DNA from 2 places in the Streptomyces sp. NPDC055103 genome. Region 2 is predicted to be linked to the other one. Evidence: riboswitches for the same ligand, from Rfam matches in the RefSeq annotation. Region 2 holds a riboswitch; the other holds the start of a gene.
What was found. A riboswitch is a leader RNA that binds a small molecule or an ion and turns the genes downstream of it on or off. The one in region 2 is predicted to bind S-adenosylmethionine.
Positions count from the first base shown of each region.

Region 1: another riboswitch for S-adenosylmethionine. It lies ahead of ACWFR1_RS18140 (aminotransferase class V-fold PLP-dependent enzyme); the one in region 2 lies ahead of thrC (threonine synthase).

Region 1 is NZ_JBSGTX010000026.1:4,796-16,740, forward strand. Features, by position in the region: gene qcrB (cytochrome bc1 complex cytochrome b subunit) at 1-209, shown strand, start outside; gene trpD (anthranilate phosphoribosyltransferase) at 342-1,406, shown strand; SAM riboswitch class IV at 1,484-1,600, shown strand; gene ACWFR1_RS18140 (aminotransferase class V-fold PLP-dependent enzyme) at 1,809-3,200, shown strand; gene ACWFR1_RS18145 (Lrp/AsnC family transcriptional regulator) at 3,272-3,553, opposite strand; gene ACWFR1_RS18150 (rhomboid family intramembrane serine protease) at 3,550-4,284, opposite strand; gene ACWFR1_RS18155 (hypothetical protein) at 4,443-4,685, shown strand; gene ACWFR1_RS18160 (NYN domain-containing protein) at 4,719-6,083, shown strand; gene ACWFR1_RS18165 (NlpC/P60 family protein) at 6,341-7,387, shown strand; gene ACWFR1_RS18170 (NlpC/P60 family protein) at 7,578-8,600, shown strand; gene ACWFR1_RS18175 (hypothetical protein) at 8,683-9,924, shown strand; gene ACWFR1_RS18180 (PadR family transcriptional regulator) at 9,881-10,459, opposite strand; gene ACWFR1_RS18185 (MATE family efflux transporter) at 10,563-11,945, shown strand, end outside.
Region 2 is NZ_JBSGTX010000003.1:147,520-159,464, forward strand. Features, by position in the region: gene ACWFR1_RS03760 (putative quinol monooxygenase) at 1-279, shown strand, start outside; gene ACWFR1_RS03765 (DUF4031 domain-containing protein) at 499-771, opposite strand; gene ACWFR1_RS03770 (hypothetical protein) at 836-1,192, opposite strand; gene ACWFR1_RS03775 (MurR/RpiR family transcriptional regulator) at 1,315-2,241, shown strand; gene murQ (N-acetylmuramic acid 6-phosphate etherase) at 2,336-3,316, shown strand; partial or broken gene ACWFR1_RS03785 (IS200/IS605 family transposase) at 3,368-3,505, opposite strand; gene ACWFR1_RS03790 (class I SAM-dependent methyltransferase) at 3,819-4,562, shown strand; gene ACWFR1_RS03795 (SRPBCC domain-containing protein) at 4,591-5,061, opposite strand; gene groL (chaperonin GroEL) at 5,215-6,843, opposite strand; gene ACWFR1_RS03805 (cold-shock protein) at 7,212-7,415, opposite strand; gene ACWFR1_RS03810 (MoaD/ThiS family protein) at 7,823-8,101, opposite strand; gene thrC (threonine synthase) at 8,115-9,401, opposite strand; SAM riboswitch class I at 9,420-9,564, opposite strand; gene ACWFR1_RS03820 (glucosyl-3-phosphoglycerate synthase) at 9,726-10,694, shown strand; gene ACWFR1_RS03825 (DUF7927 domain-containing protein) at 10,733-11,945, shown strand, end outside.

The sequences.
Region 1 (11,945 bases), on a different contig from region 2:
GCGAGCTGCACAAGCTCACGGCGCACGAGCAGTACGCGGCCGCGGAGCTTCCGCCGGCCGTCGACGAGAACGGCGTGGAGCGCAAGATCGGCGCGATCGAGAAGCTCCGGGTCAAGCTCAACAAGGGCTACTACGGCGATGACAGCCAGATCGCCAAGCCCACCTCGGAGGAGTACAAGGAGATCCAGAGCGGCCACGGCCACCACTGATCCCCTGACCTTCCGATGACGTAGGTCGCCACGGTGAGAGCCCCGTCCATTCGATGGACGGGGCTCTTCGCCGTCTTCCGGGCTCGATAGGGTGGACCTTGTATTCCCCTACGTGATGACCCAGGAGCTGCCATGAGCGCTGTGACCCCCGCTGGAGGACCTACGTCGGCGGGCCGCTCCTGGCCCGTCCTCCTGAACGGCCTGCTCGAAGGCCGTGACCTCGCCGCCGACGACACGGCCTGGGCGATGGACCTCATCATGCGCGGCGAGGCCACCGACGCCCAGATCGCCGGGTTCATGGTGGCGCTGCGCGCCAAGGGCGAGACGGTCGCGGAGATCACCGGCCTCGTACGGAGCATGTACGAGCACGCCAACGTGATCGAGGTGCCCGGCCCCGCCGTCGACATCGTCGGCACCGGCGGCGACGGCGCCAAGACCGTGAACATCTCCACGATGGCCTCGATCGTGGCCGCCGGCACGGGCGCGAAGGTCGTCAAGCACGGCAACCGCGCCGCGTCCTCCGCCTCCGGCTCCTCCGACGTCCTGGAGAAGCTCGGCATCAATCTGAACCTGACCCCCCGGCGGGTCGCCGAGGTCGCCGAGGAAGCCGGCATCACCATCTGCTTCGCGGTGAAGTTCCACCCGGCGCTGCGGCACGTCGCCGCCGCGCGCGGCCAGCTGGGGATCCGCACGACCTTCAACGTCCTCGGCCCGCTGACCAATCCGGCGAGGGTCCGCGCCCAGGCCGTCGGCGTCGCCGACGCGCGCATGGCACCGATCGTGGCCGGGGTCTTCGCCGAGCGCGGCAACTCCGCCCTGGTGTTCCGCGGCGACGACGGCCTGGACGAGCTGACGACCACCTCCACCTCGCGGGTCTGGGTGGTCCGCGGCGGCACGGTGACCGAGGAGCGCTTCGACCCGCGGGACGTGGGCATCGACCTCGTACCCCTGGAGGCGCTGCGCGGCGCGGACGCGTCCTTCAACGCCGACGTCGCCCGCCGGCTCCTCGCGGGGGAGACCGGGCCCGTACGGGACGCGGTGCTCCTCAACACCGCGGCGGCGCTCACCGCCCTGGAGCCCGGCGAGGGCACCCTGGCGGAGCAGCTGCGCGCCGGTATCGCGAAGGGCGCGGAGGCGATCGATTCCGGCGCGGCCCACCGCACCCTGGAGCGCTGGGTCGCCGCCAGCAACGCGTAGCGGTTCCTTCGAGGCCCCGGTCCAGCATGCGGACCGGGGTCTTACGCATCCGCGATCATGTGGCAGGATGCATGCCAGGTCATGAGTGACAGCTACGAAGCCCCGGCTTGCTGTCCGGCAACCCTCCGTCCGTGGCGGGGTGCCCCGGGTGAAGACCAGGCCGTGGACAGCAAGGTCCACGGCAAGCGCGGGCCCCTCGACCACCAGGGGTCCTGGTCTCTCGAGGAGCTTTTTCCGTGAGCAAGCGAATGCGATAGGGCGAATCCGCCCCTTCTTCACCCTCGGATCAGGGTCACTTTCGCGTACCCCCATGTCCTCCGAGGCATCACCCGTACCCCGCCATGTCCGGCCGCGTACGGGATCACCGAAGCCATTCCGCACCGCCCGCCGGGAGATACCGCCATGTCCGCATACCCGAACGCCGCTGTCGTGACCGCCGACTCCGAGTCCGCCGACCCCTGCTGCGCCGCCCCGCTGCCGGTCCTCGGCCGGGACGTCACCGTCCCGCTCGTCACCGGTGGCGAAGTGACCTACGCGGCACTCGACTACGCCGCCAGCGCCCCGGCGCTCCAGCGGGTGTGGGACGACGTCGCCGCGTACGCCCCCTACTACGGCAGCGTCCACCGCGGCGCCGGCTACCTCTCCCAGCTCTCCACCGACCTCTTCGAGAACAGCCGCGTCACCGTCGCCGAGTTCCTCGACTGCCGCCCGGGCGACCAGGTCGTCTTCACCCGCTCCACCACCGACTCCCTCAACCTGCTCGCGGCCACGCTCCCCGCCGACTGCCAGGTCTTCGTCTTCGAGACCGAGCACCACGCCTCGCTGCTGCCCTGGCAGGACGCCCACGTCACCTACCTCAACGCGCCCCGCACCCCCGAGCAGGCCGTCGCGACCCTGGAGCGGGCACTCGCCGACCGCGACCCCTACGGCCCCGCCCTGGTCTGCGTCACCGGTGCCTCGAACGTCACCGGTGAGCTGTGGCCGGTGAAGGAGCTCGCCGCCGCCGCCCACGCCCACGGCGCCAGGACCGTGCTCGACGCCGCCCAGCTCGCGCCCCACCACCCCGTCTCCGTACAGGAGTTGGACGTGGACTGGGTCGCCTTCTCCGGGCACAAGCTGTACGCGCCCTTCGGCTCGGGCGTCCTCGCGGGCCGCTCCGACTGGCTCCAGGACGCCGAGCCGTACCTCGCGGGCGGCGGCGCCTCCCGCAAGGTGGCGCGCCGCGCCGACGGCGGCGTGGACGTGGAGTGGCACACCACCGCCGCCCGCCACGAGGCCGGCTCCCCGAACGTCATCGGCGTCTACTCCATCGCCTCCGCCTGCAGGGCGCTCACCGAGGCCGGCTTCGACCAGCTCGTCGCCCGCGAGCAGCACCTGATCGACACGGTCCGCGCGGGCCTCGCCGAGGTCCCCGAGGTCAAGGTGCTCTCGCTCTTCGGCGACGACGCGCCCCGCGTCGGCGTCATCTCCTTCGTCGTGGAGGGCTGGAACAGCTCCCACTTCGCCGCCGCGCTCTCCGCCGAGTACGGCATCGGCGTCCGTGACGGCCTCTTCTGCGCCCACCCGCTGGTCCGCACACTGCTCGGCAGCGACCCGCAGACCCAGGGCGAGTGCGGCTCCCCCGAGGCGACCCCGGGGGAGCGGTCCCTCAACGCGATCCGGGTGAGCTTCGGCGCCGGTACGCCGGACGAGCACGTGGAGCGGTTCGTCGGCGCCGTGAAGGAGCTTGTCCGGGACGGCGCGCAGTGGAAGTACCGCACCGAGGACGGCCGCTGCGTCCCCGACCGCGGCTGATCAGTCACTCGTACGGGTGAAGGGGGCCTCCCGGCCGGGAGGCCCCCTTCCGTCGTGACGCGTGCGCGGCCTCAGGACTCCAGGCCGATGGCGAAGGCCGCCTCCAGATCGTGCTGGGAGTACGTCCGGAACGCCACGTGCGTGTCCGTGGCCTCGACGCCGGGGATCTTGCTGATGCTGCCGGGGATGACGTCCGCCAGGTCGTCGTGGCGCGACACCCGGACCATGGCGATCAGGTCGTAGGTCCCGGTCACCGAGAAGACCTCGCTGACGCTGTCGAGCGCCGCGATCGACTCGGCGATCTCGGGGATGCGGTCCACGCTGGTCTTGATGAGCACGATCGCGGTGATCACGGCTGGCTTTCTCCCTCGGTCGCCGCGGCTGGAGCCTTCACTCTATCCCCACCCCGGTAGCGGCCCCAGGCGTAGAGGAAGCCGAGGGAGAAGCCCACCACGTGGGCCAGATAGGCGACGCCGGGGCCCGGTCCGGCCGCCCGCGCCGCCAGCCACTGGAGCACGAACCAGAAGATCAGCACGATCCAGGCGGGAAAGCGCAGCGGCAGGAAGAAGAGGAAGGGGAAGAGGCTGGTCACCCGGGAGCGCGGGAAGAGGAAGAGGAAGGCCCCGAGCACCCCGGAGATCGCCCCGGACGCCCCGACGAGCGTCTGCTCGCTGTTCGCGTGTGCCACGGCGTACCCGACCAGGGCGAGGTAGCCGGTGCCCAGGTAGAAGAGGGCGAACTCGACGGGGCCCATGCGCTCTTCGGCCATCGCGCCGAAGACGTACAGGAAGAGCATGTTTCCCAGCAGATGGAGCCAGCTGCCGTGGACGAAGAGCGCGGTGAGCGGGGTGAGCAGGGCGTGGGGGTCGCCGGCCATCAGCTCGGCGGGGACCACGCCCCAGCGGCGGAAGTACGCGCCCTGGGCCGCGAGGAGCGCGTCCCCCGTGCCGTACACCGGGTTGAGTCCGGAGACCGGGCTCATCGCGAAGAGGAGGCAGCAGGCGGCGATGAGGCAGTAGGTCACCGTGGGGCCGCCGCGGGTGCCCCGCCAGGCACCCCGGGTAGCCGCTCGCCAGTCGATCATGGACAGATCATGGCGTACCGGGGCCGAACTGGACAGAGTGCCTCGCCGTGCTCCGGCGCACCGGCGAGGCCGTAGGGTAACGGGCAGTACGACCGCAGTTCGACGGCGCACCGCGGCTCCCGCACCTGGTACCACGCAACAGGAAGAAGGACGGCTCGATGACGACGGTTCCCCTGCCGACCGCCGAGACTCGCTGGCGCTGCACGCTCTGTGGCAACCTGACCCGCTTCGACGTGACCCGCTCGTCCAAGGTCGTGGAGTACGTCCATCTGGACCTCGCGGGCGACCCGACGGTCGAGGAGCGGCAGGTGGTCAGTGAGACCATCGAGTCGGTCCGCTGCCGCTGGTGCAACGCGGTGGACCAGATCGAACTGGTGGACAGGCCGGGCGCCGCCTCCTGAGGGGCGGCGCGGACGACATAGGGGTGACGGATCGTGGAGCAGCCCGCGCACGGTGGAGAGCCGGCCGGCGCGGCAGGTGACGCTGCCGAGACGCTCGACCACCCACTGGCGGAAGGTGTACGTCGGCGGGTCGTCGCGCTGGTCGCGGACGCCTTCGGCGGGCTGACCGTCTCGGAGCTGCCGGCCCCCCTGCGGCAGTACGCGCGGTTCACCGCGAGCCGGCGGGCCAAGTTCGCCGGAAACGCGATGGCGGCCGCCCTGGAGAGCGACCCGCTCTTCCGTCAGCGGATCGGCGAGCGGTTCAAGCAGTCCCAGCCCGAGCTCGCCGGTGCCGTCGAGACGGGCACCCCGCCCGCCGCCGCCGACCCGCTCGACGTGGCGGCCGCCGCCTACGTGCTGCGTCCGGTCGGCTGGGTCAAGCTCGTCGCCGCCGCGGGCGAGGAGGCCCAGCGGGCGGACGCCGAGCGGGCCGACGAGGCCGGTCGGCGCGAACTGGATCGGCTGCGCGAGGAGCTCGCCGCCGCGAAGGACCGCTCCCGGGGCGAGACGGAGGAGCTGCGCCACGATCTGGACGCCGCCCGGAGGGAAGCGGAATCGCTTCACCGCAAGCTGCGCAGCGCCCAGAGCGATGTGAAGCGCGGTGAGGCCGCGCTGCGCCGCGCGCAGGGCGAGATCGACACCGCGCGGGCGGAGGCGGCGGCCCAGGTGTCGGCCGCCGAGAGCGAGAGCCGGCGGCTCAAGGCCCGGCTCGCCGAGGTCGAGGCGGCGCTGGAGGCGAGCCGCAGGACCGCGCGCGAGGGCCGCTCGGTGGAGGACATGCGGCTGCGGCTGCTGCTCGACACGGTCCTGGACGCGGCCCAGGGGCTGCGCCGCGAACTGGCGTTGCCCCCCGTCTCCGTACACCCGGCGGACACCGTCGACGCGGTGGAGCCGGGGCGGATGTCCCCGAAGGACATCGCGGCACGGGCGCTTTCCGAGACCGATCCGGCGCTGCTCGACCAACTGCTCGCGCTGCCGCAGGCCCATCTGGTGGTCGACGGCTACAACGTCACCAAGACCGGCTATCCGACGATGCCGCTGGAGAAGCAGCGGCTGCGGCTCCTCGGGAGCCTCTCGGCCCTCGCGGCCCGCTCGGGCGCCGAGGTCACGTGTGTCTTCGACGGGGCGGAACTGGCGGCCCCGGTACTGCTCGCGCCGCCGCGCGGGGTGCGCGTGCTCTTCTCCAAGCCCGGCGTGACGGCGGACGAGTTGATCCGTCAGCTGGTCCGGGCCGAGCCGCCGGGGCGGCCCGTGGTGGTGGTCTCCACCGACCGCGAGGTGGCCGACGGAGTGGCGAAGGCGGGTGCGAGGCCCGTGGCGTCCGCATTGTTGCTGAAGCGGCTTTCGCGGCTCTCGTAACGTCTCGTAACTCCTGGGCTTTATGCCCGAATTCTGGATGGCGCACCGTCAAGTGGTCATCACTGCCCGTGTGGTGTGGGTAAACAAAGTGCTGCGTGAGCGATATTTTTGCCAGTGGGATTTGAACTGATCACAACTTGGTCACTAGGGTCAGGCTTCGAACCTTCGCGCGGTTGATCACCCATCCGGGGTGACGGCGGAGGAACCGCCTGCCCCTCACCGGTTGGGCGGCTCTGAGGAAGAAGGAGCTCGCCTTCGTGGCGTCCCACCGTCGACCCAAGCAGCCGAGCCGTGCCCGCGTGACCGTGCTCACCGCGGCCGCGGCCGCCGCCGTCGCGCTCTCCGCCCAGTCCGGAGCCCAGGCGGCCCCCAAGCCCAAGATCGACGAGGTCAAGTCGAAGGTCGACGAGCTCCATCACGAGGCCGAAGAGGCCACGGAGCAGTACAACCAGGCCGAAGAGCGCCGCGGCACGCTGCAGACGGAGATCAGCAACCTCCAGGACAAGGTGGCCCGCGGTCAGCAGGAGCTCAACACCCTGCGCAACCAGATCGGTTCGGTCGCCAGCGCCCAGTACCGCTCCGGCGGCATCGACCCGGCGCTCCAGCTCTTCCTCTCCGCCGACCCGGACACCTACCTCGACAAGGCGTCCGCGATCGACCAGCTGAGCGCCCAGCAGGCCGACGTCCTCACCTCGATCCAGGCCAAGCAGCGGACCCTCGCGCAGCAGCGCGCCGAGGCGACCACGAAGCTGGCCGACCTCGAGGACGTCCGCAAGACCCTCGGTGCGAAGAAGCAGAAGTACCAGAGCAAGCTCGCCGAGGCGCAGAAGCTCCTCAACACCCTCACGGCGGCCGAGAAGGCCAGGCTGGAGCAGGAGGAGCGGGCCAAGGAGCAGCGGGCCAGCCGCGCCGCCGGCGAGCGGCTCGACCTCGGCAACGAGGCCCCCGCGAGCGGCCTCGGCGCCGCCGCGCTCAACGCCGCCGCCTCCCAGATCGGCAAGCCGTACGTCTCCGGCGCCGAGGGCCCCAACGCCTACGACTGCTCGGGTCTGACCCAGTGGGCCTACCGCCAGGCCGGCGCCAGGCTCACCCGCACCACGTACACCCAGCAGAACGACGGCACGAAGATCGGCCGCAGCCAGCTCAAGCCGGGCGACCTGGTCTTCTTCAACGGCCTGTCGCACGTGGGTCTGTACGCGGGCAACAACACGATCCTGCACGCCCCCAAGCCGGGCGCCAGCGTCCGCTACGAGTCGATGAGCTACATGGGCACGTTCCAGTTCGGCGTCCGCGTCGGAGGCTGACACACCCCGCTCCGGTATGCCGCCCAAACGGGTGGTTCGCCCGGACGCTCGCTGACCTGACGCCCCGCCGGTGACCTGTGATCTCCGGCGGGGCGTCACTTTGTGTGCCCGGCGCCTTCGTTGGACGTGACGTGATCAGCGGCTACTGTCTGCCGCGCCAGTCTGCGTCGAGCCGAACGGAGCGCGATTAGTGGCGTCCCACCGCCGACCCGCGAGGGTCACCGTCCTGACCGCAGCCGCCGCGGCCACCGCGGCGGCGTCCCTCGGGGCCGTCCCCGCGAGCGCCGACCCCGGGACCACGCCCACGGCCACCCGGGCCACCGTCGACCGCCTCTTCGAGGAGGCCGAGAAGGCCACCGAGGGCTACAACAAGGCGGACGAGAAGGCGGACGCGCTGCGCCGGACGGTCTCCCGGGCACAGGACGGACTCGCCCGCGGCCAGGAGCGCATCAACCACATGCGGGGCGCCCTCGGCTCGGTCGCCGGCGCCCAGTACCGCTCCGGCGGCATCGACCCCGCCCTCGCGCTGCTGCTCTCCTCCGACCCCGACAGCTATCTGGAGCGCGCCTCGGTCCTCGACCGCGCCACCGCCCGGCAGGGCGCGGCGCTCGGCGAACTCCAGCGGGAGCAGCGCCGGCTGAACCAGAAGCGGGACGAGGCACGCACCGCCCTCGTCGAGCTCGAACGCAGCCGGGCCGAGGTGGCCCGCCACAAGCGCACCGTCGAGCGCAAGCTCGCCGAGGCCCGCCGCCTCCTCGCCTCCCTCACCGTCGAGGAGCGCGCCGACTACGACCGTGCCTCCCGCTCCGGTGGACGCGCGGAGGCCGCCGGGGAGCTGCCGCCCCTCGCCGACCTCGGCCCCGGCTCCTCACGGGCCTCGGCCGCGGTGCTCGCCGCCCGCAGCGCGATCGGCAAACCGTACGTGTGGGGGGCGACCGGGCCCACCGGCTTCGACTGCTCGGGCCTGATGGTCTGGTCGTACCGGCAGGCCGGGATCAGCCTGCCGCGCACCTCCTCCGCGCAGCGGCACGCGGGCCGGCAGGTGCCGCTCTCGCAGGCGCAGCCCGGCGACCTGGTCACGTACCGCGGCGACGCCAGCCACGTGGGGATCTACGCGGGCAACGGACAGGTCATCCACGCCCCCTACCCGGGCGCGCGGGTCCGCTACGACCCGGTGAACATGATGTCGAACGTGACGGTGACCCGGGTCTGAGCCCGCGCGGTCGCCGGGCCCGTCGCCGGTCCTTTCGCCGATCCGCCGTACCGGAAGCGGTACCGACCGTACGATCGTTGGCGTGGCAGGTCAGGGGTGTGGAGCGCGGCGACCGGCCGCGGCCTGCCTGCTCGCCCTGCTGCTCGCGCTCACCGGGCTCGCCGGCTGTGCGGCGGGTCGAACCATGGACACGGCCTCGGCGACGGCCGCGGCGTCCCGGGAGATACAGACGCTCCTCGACGGACACGCCAGGGCGCTCCTCGACCGCGACGAGCCCGGCTTCCGCGCCGCCCTCGACCCCGCCTACGCGCCGACCGCCGTGACCGAGTTCCGGCGGCTCGCGAAGGTGCCGCTCGACGACTGGACGTACCGGGTCACCGGGATCGACCGCACAGACGAGGACGAGGTCACGGCCCGCGCCGTGCTCGGCTACCGCTTCCGTGGCCACGACGGGGGACCCGTCACCAGCGACCGCGTCCTGGACCTGGCCGAGCGGGACGGGCGCTGGTACGTGACCGGTGACCGGCCCGCGGAGGGCGCGCCGCGGCAGCTCTGGGAGCAGGGGGAGGTACGGACCGTCCGGGGCGCCCGCTCGCTCGTCCTCGGCGTCGGCCAGGACCCGGAGCGGCTCCGGGACATCGCCGAGGCCGCCGACCGGGCGGTCCCCGCCGTGAGCGCGGCCTGGTCCTCGGAGTGGGCCCGCGAGGTCGTCGTCCTCGTTCCAGGCTCCCTGGATGCCATGGGCGGGCTGCTCGGGGCACCGGGCGCCTCCTACCGGGGCATCGCCGCCGTCACCACGGGGGAGACCGAGGGCGGGGCGGACGCGCCGGCGGACCGGGTCATCGTCAACCCCGAGGCGTACGGGGGCCTCGGCGACTTCGGCCGGCAGTTCGTCCTCACCCATGAGACGGTCCACGTCGCCACCCGCGCTCACACCTCACCGGCCACGCCGGTCTGGCTCTCCGAGGGCTTCGCCGACTGGGTCGGCTACCGGGGCACCGGCCGGACCACCGCCCAGGCCGCCCCCGAGCTGCGGCGCGCGGTCCGCGCGGGCGAGCCGCCGGTCCGGCTCCCGGAGGACACGGACTTCGCCTTCGGCGGCGACGCGGAGTCGCTCGCCCGGGCCTACGAGAGCGGCTGGCTCGCGTGCGAGCTGATCGCGGAGCGCTGGGGCGAGACGGAGCTGACGGAGTTCTACCGGGCGGTGGGGGCGCATCCGGCCCGGGAGGGCGCGGTGGAGAAGGCGCTCCAGGAGGTCCTGGACACCACCCCGGAGGAGTTCACGGCCGCGTGGCGGACGTTTCTGACGGAACGGCTCGGCTGACGCGCGCCGCCCGCGCGTCCAGTTCTTCGAGGGCCTCGGTCAGCCAGGCCTTCTCCGCCGTGCCCGTGGCGCGAGCGATCCGCAGCATGCCCTGCCGGAAGAGGTCGGGCTCGTCCTCGGCGCGCACCGGGGTCCCGCCCTCGTAGAAGAAGCCGGCCGGGGCGGAGAGGAACTCCTGGCGGCGGCGGAGCACGGCCGCCTGCTCCGCCGGCTCGGGGAGCCGGCCGAGGAAGGAGAGCACGGTGAAGAACCGCTGCCCGTCGGTGATCTCGGCGTCCTTGGGGTTCCGCAGCCGGGCGAGCAGCTCCCGGCGGCCGTCCGGGGTGAGGGAGAGCGTGCGGCGCGGGGCGGCGCTCGCGCCGGGCTCCGTGCGGCTGTCGACGAGGCCGTTCTTCACGAGGCGGGCGATCGCCGGGTAGAGGGCGCCGTCGCTGACCGGGCGGACGTGGCCGCTCAGGCCCTGGATGCGCTCCTTCAGCTCGTACCCGTGCAGGGGCTTCTCGTACAGGAAGCCCAGGATCGACAGCTCCAGCACAGGCCGGCCTCCTTCGCGCTTGTCGTGCCACCGGCCGTCATGCTACTTCTTTTCGAGATACCTCTTTTCGAGGTATCTCGAAAAGAGGGGGGATCTCTTTCGCATGTCCGCACACCGCCGCGCACTCGTCCGGCTCGCCCGGCCCGTCTACTTCGAACTCCTCGCCGGGGTCGCCGCGGGCGTCATCAACATGGTCTGGGTCGCCCGGCTCGGCGGGGACGCGGTCGCCGCCGTCGCGGTCGCCACCAACGTCGAGAACCTCCTGCTCGGCGTCGTCCTCATGGCCGGCTCCGGCACCACCGTGCTCGTCGCCCGCGCCCGCGGCGCCGACGATCCCGCCGCCGTCCGCGCCGCCGTCCGGGGTGGCACCGTCCTCTGCGCCCTGCTCGTACCGCCCGTGGCCCTCGGCGGGTACCTGCTGCGCGACCCGCTGGCCGCCCTGCTGCTCGGCGGCCCCGGCCACCCGGCGCACGCCCTGGCCACCGCCTACTTCGCGGTCTCGCTCCCCGGCACGGCCGTCTTCTTCGCCACGAACGTCCTCGACGGCGTCCTCAAGGGCGCCGGGGACACCCGTACCCCCATGCGGCTCGCCTTCCTCGCCAACGGACTGATCCTCGTCCTGGATCCGCTGCTCATCCACGCGTACGGAGTCCAGGGCGCCGCGCTCGCCACCGTCACCGGCCGGACCGTCGCCCTCGCCGCAGGCCTGCTCGTCCTGCGCCGGACCCCGCTGCTGAAGGCGGCGCGCACCGTCCGCCCCACCCTGTCGACCACCGCCGCCCTGCGCCGTACCGCCGCGACCGGCCTCCCCACGTCCGTCGACTTCACCGTCCGGATGGCCGGGGCACTCGCCCTCGTCTCCGTCGTCGCGCGGCTCGGCGTCACCGAGACCGCCGCCTACGGCATCGCCACCAAGGCCATGTACGTCGCCACCATGGCCTTCTACGCCGTCAAGCAGGCCGCCGGGATCCACACCGCTCACCTTGTCGGCGGCGGCACGGACGAGCGGCGGGCGGTCGAACGGCAGGCCCTGCTCCTCGCCGCCGTCCTCGGCGCGGCCGCCGCCGGGCTGCTGCTCCTGGGTGCCGGGCCCGTGATGCGCGCCTTCGGCGCCGAGCCCGCGGTGGCGGAGGCGGGCGCGCTCTTCCTGCGCTGCCTCGGCCCCTACCTGCTGCTCATGGCCTGCTTCATCGGGGTCGCCGGAGTCTTCGAGGGCAGCGGGGCCGGTCCGTACCTCGCCCGGATCACCGTCGTCGGCGTCCTCGTGCAGCTGCCGCTCGCGTACGCCCTGTCAGGGTTCGGACTCGCCGGGATCTGTCTGGCGATGGCTCTCGCCATGGCGGTCCAGTGCGCGGCCCTCGGCCTGCTGAGCCGCCGTGTCCTCGCTGCCCACCAGGAGGAGCCGTCCCTCAGAAGGAGCCGGAGAGGGCCTTCTCGCGCTCCGGGTGCGTCGCCTGGGCCGGGATGGTGGCCGCGGCGAGACGCG
Region 2 (11,945 bases):
GTCATCGCACGGCTCAAGGCCGCACCGGGCAAGGAACGGGCCGTACGGGACCAGGCCCTCGCGCTGGTCGAGCCGACGCTCGCCGAACCGGGCTGCCTCTCCTACCGCCCGTACGAGGACCCACTGGAGCCCGGCTCCTGGATCGTCGTCGAGGAGTGGACGAGCCGGACCGCCTTCGAGGCACACCTCAAGAGCCCCCACCTCACGGCGGCGATGACGGCAGGCGCGGAGCTGCTGAGCGGCCCGCCGGAAGAGACCGTGCTCGTACGGGCCACCTGAGCCCTTCCCGAGGCGGGGCCCGCTTCTCCCTGGCCGGGAGGAGCGAGTCCCTCAGTTACGCCCCCGCGCCCAGACAGGCGGCGCCGTACTCCTCAGGAGAACCCCATGACCGGGAACCGTAGCCGCAGTCACTGACACCGCTGATCACCCGGCCAAGGCTCTGGACCGTCGACCCGCTCATGGAGTGCGCCCGCGCTCGGCGCCACCACGGATGAGCCGCTACGGGCTCGGCGGGCGGTTCTTCGGGCGTCGTAGGCCCGCCTCCGTGAGGCGGCGGAGGAGTTCCTTCGAGCCGACCTCGACCGCGCCGCCCGCCACCACGTCCGCGTAGCGGTCGGACGGGATGTCGTAGTGGTCCCGCTCGAAGGCGCGGGGCGGGGCGCCGATCGAGGCGGCGAAGGCGTGCAGCTCCTCGAAGGAGACGTCGCTGACCAGGTGCGACCACATGCGGCCGTGGCCCGGCCAGGTCGGCGGGTCGATGTAGAGGGTCACGTGGGACACCCCACCCGTTCGATGCGGAGGCTGGTGGGACACCCCACCCGTTCGATGCGGAGGCTCACGTCAGGCCGCCCACCCGTGCGACCACCACTCCCTGCTTGCCACAGACCCAGTGCGGGTCCGGGCCCAGTTCCGGTTCCACGTCGAGGGCGTGCGGGTCGCCCGAGGCGCAGACCGGGCAGAGCGGCCAGCGTCCGTACCGTTCGAGCAGGGCGTCCTGGACGTCCTGGGCCACGAGCCCCGCGACGTACGTCACGCCCTCCGGCCACTGCTCGACCCACCAGCGCCGGTGGGTCACCGCGTCCTCCACCATCGACACGACCTCGGCGGCGGCCACCTCTCGGGCCACCAGGTCGGCCAGTACCAGCGCGCGAGCGGCGTGGAGCGCCTGCTCCACCGGGTCGATCTCGTCCATGCACTCATTGTCACCCGGCGCCGGGAAAGGGCGAAGGTCCCGTCCGCTTCCGGGACCGATCCGGAGCCGTCCGGGCCCGAGGGGGTCTTGTCGGGCCAGTCGGCCGAAAGTATCTTTCAGGTGTGACCAATGAAGTGAAGGAAAGTTTCACGGGCGACGCGCCCGCCGCGCCTCCCGCCCCCGCCGCCCTCGCGGCCAAGGTGCGGACCCTCGCGCCCTCCATGACCCGCTCGATGCAGCGGGTCGCCGAAGCCGTCGCCGGAGACCCGGCCGGCTGCGCCGCCCTCACGGTCACCGGCCTCGCCGAGCTCACCGGCACCAGCGAGGCGACCGTCGTCCGCACCGCCCGGCTGCTCGGCTACCCCGGCTACCGCGACCTCCGCCTCGCCCTCGCCGGCCTCGCCGCGCAGCAGCAGTCCGGCCGCGCGCCCGCCGTCACCGCCGACATCGCCGTCGACGACCCCGTCGCCGACGTCGTCGCCAAGCTCGCCTACGACGAACAGCAGACCCTCGCCGACACCGCCGCCGGACTCGACACCGTCCAGCTCGGCGCCGCCGTCGCCGCGCTCGCCACCGCCCGCCGCGTCGACATCTACGGTGTCGGCGCCTCCGGCCTCGTCGCCCAGGACCTCGGCCAGAAGCTGCTCCGCATCGGCCTGATCGCGCACGCCCACAGCGACCCGCACCTCGCGGTCACCAACGCCGTACAGCTCCGCTCCGGCGACGTCGCCATCGCCATCACGCACTCCGGCTCCACCGGCGACGTCATAGAACCGCTGCGGGTCGCCTTCGACCACGGCGCCACCACGGTCGCGATCACCGGCCGCCCGGACGGCCCGGTCACGCAGTACGCCGACCACGTCCTGACCACCTCCACCGCCCGCGAGAGCGAACTGCGCCCCGCGGCCATGTCGTCTCGCACCAGCCAACTCCTGGTCGTGGACTGTCTGTTCACCTGTGTCACCCAGCGTACGTACGAGACGGCGGCCCCTGCCCTCGCCGCCTCATACGAAGCCCTCGCCCACCGCCACTCGCCCAGGACCCGCTGACCCGCCCGCCGACCCGCCCGCCGACCCGCCCGCCGAGCGTCACACGTCGACCGCCAACGACGCCGACGACGTCCACGCACCGAAAGAGCCGCACATGTCCACCTCCGCCACGTCCGCCGCGTCCGCCACGTCCGCCGCGTCCTCCGACACGTACTCCGAGCTCCGCGCCCAGCTGGCCACCCTCACCACCGAGGCGTTCCGCCCCGAGCTCGCCGAGATCGACCAGCTCCCGACCCTGGACATCGCCCGGACCATGAACGGCGAGGACCAGACCGTCCCCGCCGCCGTCGCCCGCCAGCTCCCCGCCATCGCCGCCGCGATCGACGCCACCGCCGAGCGCATGGCCCGCGGCGGGCGGCTGATCTACCTCGGCGCCGGCACCGCCGGCCGCCTCGGCGTCCTCGACGCCAGCGAGTGCCCGCCCACCTTCAACACCGACCCCTCCCAGGTCGTCGGACTGATCGCGGGCGGCCCCTCCGCCATGGTCAAGGCCGTCGAGGGCGCCGAGGACTCCAAGGAGCTCGCGGTGGAGGACCTGACCGGACTCGGACTCACCGCCGACGACACGGTGGTCGGCATCTCCGCCTCCGGCCGCACCCCGTACGCCATCGGCGCCGTCGAGCACGCCCGCACCCTCGGCGCGCTGACCATCGGCCTGTCCTGCAACGCGGACAGCGCGCTCGCCGCCGCCGCCGAGCACGGCATCGAAGTCGTCCCCGGCCCCGAGCTCCTCACCGGCTCCACCCGCCTGAAGGCCGGCACCGCGCAGAAGCTCGTCCTCAACATGATCTCGACCATCACCATGATCCGCCTCGGCAAGACCTACGGAAACCTCATGGTCGACGTCCGCGCCTCCAACGAGAAGCTCCAGGCCCGCTCGCGGCGGATCGTCGCCCTGGCCACCGGCGCGCCCGACGAGCAGATCGAGGCCGCGCTCACCGCCGCCGACGGGGAGGTGAAGAACGCGATCCTCATGATCCTCGCCGACATCGACGCCCCCACGGCCGCCCGCCGGCTCACCGCCTCCCAGGGTCACCTGCGTGCGGCGCTGCACGCGACCGAGCCCACCGCGTGACCCATCCCCTGGACCCCCGTCCCAGCAAGCTGGGGGTGGCGGTCGGGGACGGATCTCTTCGGTCCGGGACAACATGGCGTCGGTGAACGCATCGCCTGACCATTTCGCGACAAACGTCAAGTGAACGTGCAGGTCGTGGACAACATGACGCCCCGTTCTGACATCAGGGTGAGGATGCCAGCGTGGCGATGTAAACCGACGCCACGTTCTCGGCCGCGAGCCAAGACACCCTGGTCAAGCGACAGTTCGGAAGCCCGTCAACAGCCTGAAGAGGGTCAGCTCCCCAACTGCGCCAGAAACCCTTCCCGGCGCACCCCGGAAAGCCCTCTTCCCGGGCCTGAGGCGGGTGCACGGCGACCCCGCACACGGGGCCCGCCCCCTGGGGTCACACCTCCACCCGGCGCCCCCGCAGGGCCCACACAGCACACCCGCACACCACCTCTGACCTGGGCTTTTACCCCTCCAACCCCTATCCTGGAGATCGACTCGGAGGGGGATCCCGATGGACCTGAACAACCGTGACATCCGCACGGTCGAGGACGTACTGACCCTGCTCGACGGGCTCTTCGCGCCCGACGCCGACCGGTGGACCGAGGGCGGCGCCGACTGGTGGGACGGCTTCTACGCCGACCGCGACAAGCCGGTGCCGTTCTTCGTCCCGAAGCCGGACGAGAACCTCGTGGCGTACGCCGAGAAGGGCCTGCTCCCGGCCGGCGGGCGGGCCCTCGACCTCGGGTGCGGGCCCGGGCGGAACAGCCTGTACCTCGCGTCGCTCGGATACGAGGTGGACGCCGTCGACCTCTCCGCCACCGCGATCGCCTGGGCGGAGGAACGCGCACACAAGGCCGGCGCGACCGGGTCCGTGCGGTTCGTGTGCGGCGACGCCTTCAGCAGCCCCGCCCTCGACGGCCCGTACGACCTCGTCTACGACTCCGGCTGCTTCCACCACCTGCCCCCGCACCGCCGCGTCAGCTACCTCGCGCTCCTCGACCGCGTCCTCGCGCCCGGCGGGCACCTCGCGCTCACCGCGTTCGCCGCCGGGGAGGGCGGCATGGGCTCGGAGCTGCCGGACGCCGACTTCTACCGGAAGGGGAAGCTGGACGGCGGACTCGCCTACACCGACACGGAGTTGCGCACGCTCTTCGCCGACCTGACGGAGGTCGAGGTCCGCCGTATGCGCGACGAACCCACCACCTCCCCGGCCTTCGGCGAATCCTTCCTCTGGACGGCCCTCTTCCGCCACTGAGGAGGAACAACCGGCCCGCCCCGCGCCCTCACATCGTCCGCACGTGGTCCGCGAGCCGTTCGTACTGCTCGCGGACCCCCGCTTCCATGCCCGCCGCCAGCGCCTGGTCCCTGAGCTCGTTCGAGGGCCAGACGGAGGTGCTGGTCAGAGCCGTGCCGCCGTCAGGGGTCGCGTCGAAGGTGAGGGTGACGCGGACGGGGCCGGCCTCCGGCATCTGCTCGAAGACCTCCGTGTAGTCGAGCCGCTCGACCGTGACGACGTCCTCGTACGTGCCGGAGAAGACGATCTCCTGGCCGCCGGGGGCCGTCTGCCCCCAGCGCCAGGCGCCGCCCACGCGCAGGTCGATGTCGACGACCGTCGTCGTCAGCGCGGCGGAGCCGTACCACTCGCGTACGTGCTCGGGGCGCGTCCAGGCCTCCCACAGCAGGCCCGGCGGGGCGTCGAAGGTCCGGGTGATGACCAGTTCGCGATCGGCGGGCGTCGTCAGCAGAATGACCATGGTCTCGGCCCTTCCCCGGTGTCCCTTCCAGGATCACCCCGCCCTCCCCGTCCCGCACAACGCCCGAGGGCGGCACCCCCCTGCTGGGGAGTGCCGCCCTCGGTCGCGTTCAGCAGTACTGCGGTACAGCGATGAACCACCGATCCCGGAGGATCAGAAGTCCATGTCACCGCCCGGCATGCCGCCGCCGGCCGGCGCGGACGCCTTCTCCGGCTTGTCGGCGATGACGGCCTCGGTGGTGAGGAACAGCGCGGCGATCGACGCGGCGTTCTGCAGCGCGGAGCGCGTGACCTTCGCCGGGTCGATGATGCCCTCGGCGATGAGGTCGACGTACTCGTTGGTCGCGGCGTTCAGGCCGTGGCCGACGGGCAGGTTGCGGACCTTCTCCGCCACGACGCCGCCCTCGAGGCCGGCGTTGACCGCGATCTGCTTCAGCGGGGCCTCAAGGGCCAGCTTGACGATGTTGGCACCGGTGGCCTCGTCGCCCGACAGGTCCGCCTCAAGCTTCTCGAAGACCGAGGAAGCCTGGAGCAGGGCCACGCCGCCACCGGCGACGATGCCCTCCTCGACGGCCGCCTTCGCGTTGCGAACGGCGTCCTCGATGCGGTGCTTGCGCTCCTTGAGCTCGACCTCGGTCGCGGCGCCGGCCTTGATGACGGCCACGCCGCCGGCCAGCTTCGCGAGGCGCTCCTGGAGCTTCTCGCGGTCGTAGTCCGAGTCGCTGTTCTCGATCTCGGCGCGGATCTGGTTCACGCGACCGGCGACCTGCTCGCTGTCACCGGCACCGTCGACGATGGTGGTCTCGTCCTTGGTGATGACGACCTTGCGGGCGCGGCCCAGCAGGTCGAGGCCCGCGTTCTCCAGCTTGAGGCCGACCTCCTCGGAGATGACCGTGCCGCCGGTGAGGATGGCGATGTCGTTCAGCATGGCCTTACGACGGTCGCCGAAGCCCGGGGCCTTCACCGCGACGGACTTGAAGGTGCCGCGGATCTTGTTGACGACCAGGGTCGACAGGGCCTCGCCCTCGACGTCCTCGGCGATGATCAGCAGCGGCTTGCCCGACTGCATGACCTTCTCCAGGAGCGGGAGCAGGTCCTTCACCGAAGAGATCTTGGAGTTGACGATCAGGAGGTACGGGTCGTCGAGCGACGCCTCCATACGCTCCATGTCGGTGGCGAAGTACGCCGAGATGTAGCCCTTGTCGAAGCGCATGCCCTCGGTGAGCTCGAGCTCCAGACCGAAGGTCTGCGACTCCTCGACGGTGATGACGCCTTCCTTGCCGACCTTGTCCATCGCCTCGGCGATGAGCTCGCCGATCTGGGTGTCGGCGGCGGAGATGGAGGCCGTCGAAGCGATCTGCTCCTTGGTCTCGACATCCTTCGCCTGCTCGAGGAGGGCGCCGGAGACGGCCTCGACGGCCTTCTCGATGCCGCGCTTGAGGGCCATGGGGTTGGCACCGGCGGCGACGTTGCGGAGGCCCTCGCGGACGAGCGCCTGGGCGAGAACGGTGGCGGTGGTCGTACCGTCGCCGGCGACGTCGTCCGTCTTCTTGGCGACTTCCTTGACCAGCTCGGCGCCGATCTTCTCGTACGGGTCCTCGAGCTCGATCTCCTTGGCGATGGAGACACCATCGTTGGTGATCGTGGGGGCGCCCCACTTCTTCTCGAGGACGACGTTGCGACCCTTGGGGCCGAGGGTGACCTTGACGGCGTCAGCGAGCTGGTTCATGCCGCGCTCGAGACCGCGCCGGGCCTCCTCGTCGAACGCGATGATCTTGGCCATGTGAAGTGGTCCTCCCGGACATGGGGTGGATAACGCTCCAGGACCGCGCCGACGCCCGCGACGGACGGCCTCCGGTGCTCCGCGTGGTTCCTTGCCCCACCCGGCCGGCGACCTCGTCTGCCCGATCCTCGTAGCACTCTCACCTTCCGAGTGCTAACGCCAATGATTAGCACTCGCCCTAGGAGAGTGCAAGCGACTCTCAGGTTTCGGGCCACCTTCGCACCGGGCTTCCGGCCGCCTTCCCGCCGGGCCTCCCACCCCTCTCCCCGCCGGCCCTCCCGGGCGTCGGGGAACGCGCGAGGGGCCCGCTTCCCCTCAGGGATGCGGGCCCCTCGACGGCGTTGCGTCGGTGGCCGATCGCGCCGCGCTCAGACGGCGAGCTTGACCATGTCCGCCTGCGGACCCTTCTGGCCCTGCGAAATCTCGAACTCGACCCGCTGCCCCTCTTCGAGGCTGCGGTAGCCATCCATCTGGATCGCGCTGTAGTGGACGAAAACATCCGCACCACCGTCGACCGCGATGAAGCCGTAGCCCTTCTCCGCGTTGAACCACTTGACGGTGCCCTGAGCCATGCCTAACTCCCCTATTACTGGCCCTTGCGCGGGAACCGCACTTCGCGGACCCGGGGTCAGACCCTGCGCCGGAACGCGTCGACCGCCGCTGAATGTATCTGCCCAACTGCCCTCTGCAACAGGTCAATCGAGCGAGAATTCTGGGCACGACGGAAAGGGGAATTAGGGAGAATCCCTGGAGTTCCGGGGCAAGTCGGGCCCGGCAAAACGCGCAGAACGTACACAACGCGCAGACACTTTGGCTGCTTCCTGACGCACAGGGACGCATTCTCATATGCGTCCGGCATGAGCAGCGGAGGGGACTTCCCCAACTCTACCCCGTTCAACCATGCAGAATTGCCCCCTCCGCTTTATGGCGCGGAAGGGGCAATTCAAGAAAGACGGGACAACAGGTCAGCCGTGGGGGCTCAGCAGCCTCCGGCGACCGCCGGGATGATCGAGACGCCCGCGCCGGCCGGGGTGGCCGTCTCCAGACCCTGCTCGAAGCGCACGTCGTCGTCGTTCACGTAGACGTTGACGAAGCGGCGCAGCTTGCCCTGGTCGTCCAGGACGCGGGCGGCGATGCCCGTGTGGTTCTTCTCCAGGTCCGCGATGACCTCGGCGAGGGTCGCGCCCTCGGCCGGGACCTCGGACTGCCCGCCCGTGTAGGTGCGGAGGATGGTGGGGATGCGGACGTTCACGGCCATGTCTTCGTACCTCTCAGAGAGCCAGGCCCGCGGCGCGGAACGCGTCCAGGCTGGGGCGGATGGTGGCGGTCGCCTGCGAGCCCTCGGCCACGGCGTCCAGCGTCTTGAGGCCGTCGCCGGTGTTCAGCACGACGGTGGTGAGCTCCGGGTCGATCAGACCGGCCTCGACGAGCTTCTTCGTGACGCCGACGGTCACGCCGCCCGCCGTCTCGGCGAAGATGCCCTCGGTCTGGGCGAGCAGCCTGATCGCGTCCACGACCTGCTCGTCGTTCACGTCCTCCACGGCGCCACCGGTGCGACGGGCGATGTCGAGGACGTACGGGCCGTCGGCCGGGTTGCCGATCGCGAGCGACTTGGCGATCGTGTTCGGCTTCTGCGGGCGGACCACGTCGTGGCCGGCCTTGAAGGCGACGGAGACCGGGGAGCAGCCCTCGGCCTGCGCACCGAAGATCTTGTACGGCTTGTCCTCGACGAGGCCGAGCTTGATGAGCTCCTGCAGACCCTTGTCGATCTTGGTGAGCTGCGAGCCGGAGGCGATCGGGATGACGAGCTGGTCGGGGATGACCCAGCCGAGCTGCTCGCAGATCTCGTACGCCAGCGTCTTGGAGCCCTCGCCGTAGTACGGGCGGAGGTTGACGTTGACGAAGCCCCAGCCCTCGCCGAGCGGGTCGCCGATGAGCTCCGAGCAGAAGCGGTTGACGTCGTCGTAGTTGCCCTCGATGGCGACGAGGTCACCGCCGTAGACGGCGGCCATGACGACCTTGCCCTGCTCCAGGTCGTGCGGGATGAAGACGCAGGAGCGGAAGCCGGCGCGGGCGGCGGCGGCGCCGACGGCGCCGGCGAGGTTGCCGGTGGAGGAGCAGGAGAGCGTGGTGAAGCCGAAGGCGCGGGCGGCCTCGAGGGCCTGCGCGACGACCCGGTCCTTGAAGGAGTGGGTCGGGTTGCCCGAGTCGTCCTTGACGAAGAGCTTGCCGGGGGCGACACCGATCTCGCGGGCGAGGTTGTCGGCCTGGACGAGCTTGGTCCAGCCCGGGTTCAGGTTCGGCTTCTCGGCGACGTCGGCGGGGACGGGCAGCAGGGGGGCGTAGCGCCAGATGTTGGCGGGGCCGGCCTCGATCTGCTTGCGCAGCGCCTCGGGGTCACCGGTGGGGAGGTCGTAGGCGACCTCGAGCGGTCCGAAACAGAGTTCGCAGGCGAAGATCGGACCGAGCGCGAAGACTTCACCGCATTCGCGACAGGAAAGCCCGGAAGCGGGACCGAGGTCGACGGTGGCGGCGGAAGCGACAGTCTGTACAGCCATTGGAGGCGAGGCCCTTTCTCCTCATCTTTCCCATGGCGAATTTTTCGCCATGAGACGGATTTGGCACCTTCCCTAGTCGGGGACCTCGCTGGAGGACGAGTAACCGACTGGAGGGTTGCCGGGGCTTCAACGGGCCGTTTCCCTCTGCCCCTCTGGATGAGCGGTATTCGATTGTGAAGCGGGGTGAAGTTCCTCGCGGGACTTCGTTCCTGCGCTCCGACGCGGGCGGCACCCCGACGTGCATCGGGCATCCGCGTTGTTCAAGACTGTAACCGAAGGCCCCGGCGCTTGGACGGGCCGTCCGAACCGCGAGATGGAGATCACGTGCTCGAAGAGGTGGAGCGCTGGCTGGACCGGCGGTCCTGGTCCGTGGCCGACCGGCCGCTGGAGCGGATCCTCGCCGCCAAGCGAAACACGAAGGTCAGCGTCGTGCTGCCGGCGCTGAACGAGGAGGCGACGGTCGGCGACATCGTCGCCGTGATCCGCCGCGAGCTGATGTCGGACGCGGTGCCGCTCGTGGACGAACTGGTGGTCGTCGACTCGGGCTCCACCGACCGTACGGCGGAGGTGGCGGCGGCCGCCGGGGCGCGGGTGGTGGCGCGGGACGCGATCCTCCCCCGGATACCGGCCGTCCCCGGCAAGGGCGAGGTCCTGTGGCGGTCGCTCATGGTGACGAGCGGGGACGTCGTGTGCTTCGTCGACGCGGACCTGCGGGACTTCTCGGCGGACTTCGTGACGGGGATCGTGGGCCCGCTGCTCACCGAACCGGACGTCGACCTCGTGAAGGCGACCTACGACCGCCCCTTCGGCACTGCGTCCGATCAGCTCGCCTCCGGCAAGACCCCAGGTCAGGGCGGCCGAGTGACCGAGCTGGTGGCTCGGCCGCTCCTCAACCTCCACTGGCCGCAGCTGGCCGGCTTCGTGCAGCCGCTGGGCGGCGAGTACGCGGCGCGGCGCTCGCTCCTGGAGCGGCTGCCCTTCCCCGTCGGTTACGGGGTGGAGCTGGGGCTGCTCGTCGACGCGCTGCACACGGTGGGCCTGGACGCCCTCGCACAGGTCGACGTGGGGGTGCGCAAGCACCGCCATCAGGACGAGCGGGCGCTGGGCCGGATGGCGGCGGCGATCTACCGGACGGCGCAGCTACGGCTCTCGCGCGGCCACCTCGTACGGCCGAGGCTGACCCAGTTCGAGCGGGGCGAGGACGGGTTCACCCCCCGGACCTACGCGGTGGACACGGAGGAACGGCCGCCGATGGCCGAGATCACGGAGTACAGGCGCCGCCGCGTGGCGTAACGCCACCAGATGATCCGCTTTGCCTACATTGCCCTTTTATGCGCTTCAGACAACAGCACCTGGGCGGTGTGGCGGCGGTCGTCGGACTCGCGGTGGCCTCACTCGCGCTCTCGACGGCCGCGGCTGGTCCGGCCTCGGCGGACGTCACCGAGCCCTTCGGCAAGCGGTACGACGAGTCGATCTACGGCGATTTCACGACGCTCGGCAACACGGTCATGGGCTGCCCCACCGAGCCCGCGGACATGGCCGCGCGCTGCGCGACCGCCGCGAAGGGCGAGGGCTCCGACAACAACAACACCTTCGTGATGCGGCGGATCGACGCCGCCGACATGGTGGCGGGCGAGGCGCCCGAGTTCGGCTCCAGTACCGGCCACGTCGCGATCCCGGCGGGTGCCGAGGTCGCGTACGCCCGGCTGTTCTGGGGCGGCAACGACGGCACGTACAAGGGCCCGAGCGGGGCCCAGCTCCGGCGCTGCGACATCTCCGGCGCCGACGTCGGGTCCTCGCCCGGCGACCCGGCGACGACCGCGCCGGTGATCAGGGTCGGGACGGGGCCCGCGACCCCGGTCTCGATCGACAGCATGGTCACCGACCCGGCCGACACCAACGGCCCGCACTACTACACGGGCGAGTCGGACGTGACCGCCGCCTTCGCGGGCGTCTCGGGGACGGACGCGCGGGTGGCCGTCGGCAACATCTGGTCGCCGAACGGCAAGGGCTGCGTGGGCGGCTGGTCCCTGACCGTCGTCCACAAGTTCCCGGGACCCGACCCGGTCAAGGCCCCGGAGCGGCGGAACGTCTACGTCTACGGCGGCCACGTCCTCCAGCGCTCCACCTCCCCCGCGACCACGATCACCGTCGACGGCTTCTACCGGAGCGGCGGCACGGCGCGGGCGAGCGTCACCGCGTACAAGGGCGACTGGAACACCCCGGGCGACAAGTTCCTCGTCGACGGCAAGAACGTCACCGAGAACCACACCGGCAACACCAACAACTTCTTCATCGGCGAGGACGACGGGGCGGTCGCGCCCAAGCTCGTCAACAACCTGAGCATCGACGCCAAGGCCTTCGACATCCCGGACGGCGCCATCCCGCAGGGCGCGACCTCGGCCGATCTCACCTTCTCCACGAACGGCGACACGTACGTGCCGTCCGGGCTCGCCTTCTCGGTGCCGGTGCCCGACCTGGAGATCACCAAGACGGCGAGCCCGCGCACGGTGAAGCCGGGCGACACCCTCACGTACAAGATCA